Regions from separate parts of the Dactylosporangium sp. CA-092794 genome, predicted to be linked through region 1. Evidence: riboswitches for the same ligand, from Rfam matches in the RefSeq annotation. Region 1 holds a riboswitch; the other holds the start of a gene.

Region 1 (3,310 bases):
CTCGAGTTCGCCGGCGGCGGCGCGGCCGGCTCGCCGTTCTTCCACGCCATCCCGTATCTGGTCTTCGGCACGTTCGCGGTCGGCCTGGTGCTGGTGTTCGTGCTGAAGATGCGCAGCCCCGCCACCTACGCCGCGATCGGCCGGCACGTCTTCGACGAAGCCAAGGAACGGGAGTAACGCGCCCCATGGACTGGAACCCGGACGCCGAGGCCGACCCGGCGACACTCGTGTACACGTTCGGCGGCACGGCCCCGGTGGCGTCGCTGGCCCCCGGCACCGTGCTGTACACGTGGACGCGGGACTGCTTCGGCGGCCGGGTCCGGTCCACATCGGACCTCGCCAGCCAGGTGTGCGACCCGCGCTACCTCAACCCGCAGACCGGACCGTTTCACATCGAGGGCGCCGAGCCCGGCGACACGCTGGTCGTGCACTTCCTGAGCATCGAACCACGGTACGACTGGGGCGTGAGCACGACCGTACCGTTCTTCGGCTCGCTGACCGCGACCGGGCTCACCGCGATGCTGCACGAGCCGCTGGCCGAGCGCACCTGGTACTACGAGCTCGACCTCACCGAGCGGCTCGTGCGCTACAGCGCGCTGGACTCCGCCTTCCGGGCGGACCTGCCGCTGGACCCGATGCACGGCACCGTCGGCGTCGCGCCGCCGCTGAGCGAGGTGCGCTCGTCGCTGACCCCCGGCAGCTGGGGCGGCAACATGGACACCCCCGAGATGCGCGCCGGCACCACGTGCTACCTGGGCGTCAACGTCGAGGGCGCGCTGTTCAGCCTCGGCGACGGGCACGCCCGGCAGGGCGAGGGGGAGACCTGCGGCGTGGCCGTGGAGTGCGCGATGGACACCGTCGCGGTGGTCGACCTGCTCAAGGGCGTCCCGACGCCGTGGCCGCGGCTGGAGGACGACACGTACCTCATGACCACCGGCTCGGCCCGGCCGCTCGAGGACGCCTTCCGCATCGCGCACACCGAAATGGTCCGCTGGGTGGCCGAGCTCACCGGCCAGTCCACATTGGACGCCTACCAGCTGGTGTCCCAGGCCGCGCTGACGCCGGTCGCCAACGTGGTGGACACCAACTACACGGTCGTCGCCAAGTTCCCGAAGGCGTTGCTGCGCGGCGCGGAGGCGATGGGCGGCGCGCACCACCGCCTCCGCGCGACGCCGTTCCGCCGCCCTGCCTGACGGCCGCGACGCCGTTCCGCCGCCCTGCCTGACGGCCGCGGCGTGCCGTTACCAGCGGTCGCGGTGGACCACCTCGGCCAGCGGCGTGCGCCGGCGCCAGCCGTGCCGCTCCAGGTCGGGGACCGTTTCGAGGTGGGTCACCGGGCCCAGGCAGAGCCATGCGACCGGACGTACCGTATCCGGGATGTGCAAAAGGTCGCGGAGGAACGCCTCGCGGTAGAAGGAGACCCAGCCGATGCCGAGGTCCTCGGCCGTCGCCGCCAGCCAGAGGTTCTGGATCGCCAGGCAGACCGAATAGAGCCCGGCGTCGGCGATCGCGTGCCGGCCGAGCACCGCCGGGCCGCCGCGCCGCGGGTCGTAGGTGACGACGACCGAAAGGCTGGACTCCAGCACCCCGTCGATCTTGATCCGGGCGAACCGCCGCGCCGCGTCCGGATCGAGGCTCGCCGCGAACGTGTCGCGCTCGCGCTGGACGTGCTCGAAGAACGCCCGCCGGGTCGTTTGGTCCCGAACGAGGATGAAGTCCCACGGCTGGGACAGCCCGACGCTGGGCGCCGCGTGCGCGGCGGAGAGGATCCGTGCCAGCGCCGCGTCGGGCACCGGCGCACCGGTGAACTGGGCGCGCACGTCGCGCCGCCGGTGGATGACGTCGTACAGGTCGTTGCTCATGGTGACGGGCAGGCTCCCGCTGCCTCGGGCCGCCCCGGCCGGAGCGGCGCACGGTACGCGAGGCCGGTCTTCGGACTCTCGGATCGACGCCGGCCCGCCCGCCTTCCCGGCCGGTCGGCCAGTGGCTGTCCGCGTCGGACGTGGGCGGCGGCTCCCCGATCACCGCGGCGGGCCCGTGCCGGACTCGCACCGGCTTCCCAGATTCTCCCCGTCGCCGGGGCACCTCGCGTCAGTTCGCTGGCGACACTCTAGCCGAGCCGGCCGGGTCACGTCCGCCGGCGTGGTGTAGGAGGCCAGCGCGCTGGTCGTGCCGGTTGACGTCGGGCGGCCGTCGCCGGCCGGGCGTCGGTGGCCACCGATGGTGCACCGGCGATCATCGGCGTCGCCCCCGACCGGCGCGCCGGACCGGTGCGGTTGTCGCACCCGCCGGGCGCAACCTGCGATCTGCGCGGCGGACCGGTGCGGATGTCGCACCCGCCGGGCGCAACCTGCGATCCGCGCGGCCGGGCCGGACGTATGTCTCCGTGATCATGATGCCCGCGGTGGCCGCACACCGGGTTTGCCATGATCCCGGAGACTTGTGGTACACGGGGGTACATCAGCGCTCCGTGATCATGAAAAACCGTTGGTGTCGATGCCGCGATGCGCATGATCACGGAGACTTCCGGTCGCCGCCTGTACCGCGCGGCGGCCGACGGGCGGGACGTGATCGCCGACCGTGCCCGCCCCAGATTGCTGGGACGCGCAGACCGGGCGCCACATAACCGACGGCAGGCCGGCGGCGCCGGTCGCGGTGAGCCGCAGTTCGGGTGCCCCGGCGCCGGGCGCGAGTCGGCAGGGCGCCGGATTGTTCAACGATCCGGCATTGTGCGATGCTGCAGAGCGTGACGCGTGCTACCGCTCCCGGTGACTGGGCCCTTCGGCTGGCCGATGATCGTGCGCAGCTCGATCGGGGTGGTTACGGCGAGCGGGTCGCCGAGGTGCTGCGGGATCGGATCACCGAGGGGCTGTTCCCGCCCGGGACCCGGCTGAGCGAGGAGGCGCTGCGCGAGGCGCTCGGGGTCTCCCGCAACACGCTGCGTGAGGCGTTCCGGCTGCTCTCGCACGAGGGGCTGCTCACCCACGAGTTCAACCGCGGCGTGTTCGTCCGCGAGCTCACCGCCGACGACGTGCGCGATCTCTACGCGATCCGGCGGATCCTCGAAGGCGCGGCGGTGCGGGGCGTGAACGCGGCGCCGGCCGGGGCGATCGAGCGCATCCGCGAGGCGGTGGAGTCGGCGGAGGAGGCCGCCCGCCGCGGGGCCTGGGTCGAGGTGGGTACCGCCAACATGCGCTTCCACCAGGCCGTCGCCGGGCTGGCCGGGAGCCGGCGGGTGAGTGAGACCGTGCGCCGGCTGCTGGCCGAGCTGCGGCTGGTCTTCCTGGTGATGTCCGCGCCGCGGGAGTTC
Region 2 (3,310 bases), 3.2 Mb from region 1:
GGTGGGCGGCGGTGCGCGGGCGGGTCGCCGAGCACGGGCTGCGCAACTCGCTGCTGGTCGCGATCGCCCCCACCGCGACGATCGCCTCGATCGCGGGCTGCTACGAGTGCATCGAGCCGCAGGTGTCCAACCTGTTCAAGCGCGAGACGATGTCCGGGGAGTTCCTGCAGATCAACTCGTACCTCGTCCGCGAGCTCAAGACCCGCGGGCTGTGGACCGCCCCGATCCGCGAGCGCATCAAACGGGCCGAGGGCTCGGTGCGGGACCTCGCCGAACTGCCGGCCGACGTGCGGGAGCTGTTCCGCACGGCGTGGGAGTTGCCGCAGCGCTCGCTGATCGACCTGGCCGCGGCGCGGGCTCCGTTCATCGACCAGTCGCAGTCGCTGAACCTGTTCCTGAGCGCCCCGACGATCGGCAAGCTCTCCTCGATGTACCTGCACGCCTGGAAATCCGGGCTGAAGACCACCTACTACCTGCGATCCCGGCCGGCCACCCGCATTCAGCAGGCCACCGTATCCATCTCCGCGCCGGCCGTCTCCGCTCTCGTCGCTCCCGCGGAGGCCGTCGCGTGCTCCCTGGAGAACCCCGAGTCGTGCGAGGCGTGCCAGTGAGCCTCCTCGACCCCGGCCTGGACCTGACCCTGCGGCCGATGCGGTACCCGCGGTTCTTCGACCGGTTCAAGGACGCGATCAAGAACACGTGGACGGTCGAGGAGGTCGACCTGCATTCCGACCTCGCCGACCTGCCCAAGCTGTCCCCGGCCGAGCGGCACCTCGTGTCGCGGCTGGTCGCGTTCTTCGCCACCGGCGACACCATCGTCGCCAACAATCTCGTGCTCAACCTGTACCAGCACGTGAACTCCCCGGAAGGCCGGCTCTACCTGTCCCGGCAGCTGTTCGAGGAGGCCGTCCACGTCCAGTTCTACCTGAATCTGCTCGACACCTACGTGCCGGACGATGCCGAGCGGTTCGCCGCGTTCGCCGCGGTGGAGAACATCCCGTCGATCCGGCGCAAGGCGGAGTTCTGCTTCACGTGGATCGACTCGGTCTTCGCGTTGCGGGAGCTCAAGACCCGCGAGGACCGGCGGGCGTTCCTGCTCAACCTGATCTGCTTCGCCGCGTGCATCGAGGGCCTGTTCTTCTACGGCGCCTTCGCCTACGTCTACTACCTGCGCTCCCGCGGCCTGCTGCACGGCCTCGCCTCGGGCACCAACTGGGTGTTCCGCGACGAGTCGATGCACATGGCCTTCGCCTTCGACGTCGTCGACACCGTCCGCGCGGAGGAGCCGGAACTGTTCGACGAGCGGATGGAGGAGCAGGTCCGGCGGATGCTGGCCGAGGCCGTGGAGTGCGAGGTCCAGTTCGCCGAGGACCTGCTCGGCCAGGGCGTGTCCGGGATGTCGCTGGGCGACATGCGGGAGTATCTGCAGCATGTGGCCGACCGCCGGCTGGCCCTGCTGGGCATCGCGACGATGTACGGCAGCAAGAATCCGTTCGCGTTCATGGAACTGCAGGACGTACAGGAGCTGTCGAACTTCTTCGAGCGGCGGGTCTCGGCCTACCAGGTGGGCGTGACCGGCACGGTCAGCTTCGACGACGACTTCTGACCGGCGGTGTGCTGCTGTCCGGCCCGGCCCCGCCGTGCCGGACAGCAGCGACGTCCGCACAGGCACAGCCGGCCGGGCCGGCGACGAGCACGCCATCCCGTACTGCGGGCGCCGCAGGTGGACAGCGCCGCCGGGCCGCTACGATGAACGGCAGTGCTGGTTCGCCTGTCCCGCGAGGGCCGGGCGTCGTAAGAGGGAACCCGGTGCGAGACCGGGACTGCCCCGCAGCGGTGAGTGGGAACGACCGCCGTCAACGAAGCACTGGGTCGCAAGACCTGGGAAGCGACGGCCAGTAGGTGACCTCCGGGTCGCGCCCGCGAGTCCGAAGACCTGCCCGCACCGCGCACACCGACCGGTGTGCGCCGCCGACGACCCCTCGGGAGGGTCAGGGCGGAAGCCGGTGCTTCCTCCCTGGGTGTCGTCGGGCACTTCGAGGGAAGGACCCTTTTGGTGAGCACTGCATTCGGGCAGAGCACCGTCCTGGGCTATCCGCGCATCGGCGGGAACCGGGAGCTCAAACAGGCCGTCGAGGCGTACTGGGCCGGCAAGGTCGACGCCGGCGCGCTGGCGCGGACCACCGCCGGGTTGCGGGCCGGGGTGTGGCAGACGCTGCGCGACGCCGGGCTGGGCGCGATCCCGTCCAACACGTTCTCCTACTACGACCACGTCCTCGACACCGCCGTCGCGGTCGGCGCGATCCCGGCCCGGTTCGCCCGGCTCGGCCTGTCCGAGCTCGACACGTACTTCGCGATGGCCCGCGGCGTGGACGCCGAACCGGCCCTGGAACTGACGAAGTGGTTCGACACCAACTACCACTACCTGGTGCCGGAGATCGGCCCGGACACCGTCTTCGCCGCCAACCCGGTCAAGGCGCTGGGCGAGGTCGCCGAGGCGAGTGCCTTGGGCATCGCCACCCGGCCGGTGCTGGTCGGCCCGGCCACGTTCCTGCTGCTGGCGAAAGGGGAGGACCCGTTCGCCCGGCTCGACGACCTGGTCGAGGTGTACGCGCAGATCCTCGCCGTGCTGGCCGTCTCGGGCGTGGCCTGGGTGCAGCTGGACGAGCCGGCCTACGCCGCCGATCGCACGCCGGAGGAGATCGACGGGCTGCGCCGGGCGTACACCCGCCTCGGCGAGCTGACCGACCGGCCGAAGCTCTTCGTCGCGACCTACTTCGGCGAGCTCGGCGACGCCCTGCCCGCGCTGCTGGCCACCCCGGTCGAGGCGATCGGCCTGGACCTGGTCGCCGGGCCCGGCAACCTGGACCGGCTCGCCGCCGCCAGGTCCCTGGCCGGCAAGACGATCGTGGCCGGGCTGGTCGACGGGCACAACATCTGGCGCACCGATCTGCGCGCCGCCGCCGCGCTCGGTGGCCGGGTCGCCGAGCTCGCCGACCACGTCGCCGTGTCCACCTCCTGCTCCCTGCTGCACGTGCCGGTCGACCTGGCCGCGGAGACCGGGCTCGACCCGCGGCTGGCCGAGCGGCTCGCGTTCGCCCGGCAGAAGGTCGACGAGGTGATCCTGCTCGGCCGGGCCGTCCGCGACCGCATCGCCGACCTGCCCGCGCCGCTCCCGCCCGCCCCGGCCGCCTGGCGCAACGACCAGGTCCGGGCCCGCCTGGCCGGCCTCACCCCGCAGGACCGGCAGCGCACCGGCTACGCGGCCCGGGCCGCCGCCCAGCAGCAACGGCTCGGCCTGCCGGAGCTG

What was found. Region 1 has a riboswitch for cobalamin ahead of bluB (5,6-dimethylbenzimidazole synthase). Riboswitches for the same ligand answer to the same signal wherever they lie in the genome.
Region 2: it holds a riboswitch for cobalamin, as region 1 does, so the genes downstream of both, metE (5-methyltetrahydropteroyltriglutamate--homocysteine S-methyltransferase) here and bluB (5,6-dimethylbenzimidazole synthase) in region 1, are expected to answer to the same signal.

What each region holds. Positions count from the first base shown of each region.
Region 1 covers NZ_CP192044.1:6,226,848-6,230,157, forward strand. Annotated here, with positions in the region: gene ACQPXD_RS26260 (APC family permease) at 1-177, shown strand, start outside; gene ACQPXD_RS26265 (acetamidase/formamidase family protein) at 186-1,193, shown strand; gene bluB (5,6-dimethylbenzimidazole synthase) at 1,242-1,862, opposite strand; cobalamin riboswitch at 1,913-2,099, opposite strand; gene ACQPXD_RS26275 (GntR family transcriptional regulator) at 2,747-3,310, shown strand, end outside.
Region 2 covers NZ_CP192044.1:3,011,835-3,015,144, forward strand. Annotated here, with positions in the region: gene ACQPXD_RS13050 (ribonucleoside-diphosphate reductase subunit alpha) at 1-611, shown strand, start outside; gene ACQPXD_RS13055 (ribonucleotide-diphosphate reductase subunit beta) at 608-1,606, shown strand; cobalamin riboswitch at 1,747-1,958, shown strand; gene metE (5-methyltetrahydropteroyltriglutamate--homocysteine S-methyltransferase) at 2,057-3,310, shown strand, end outside.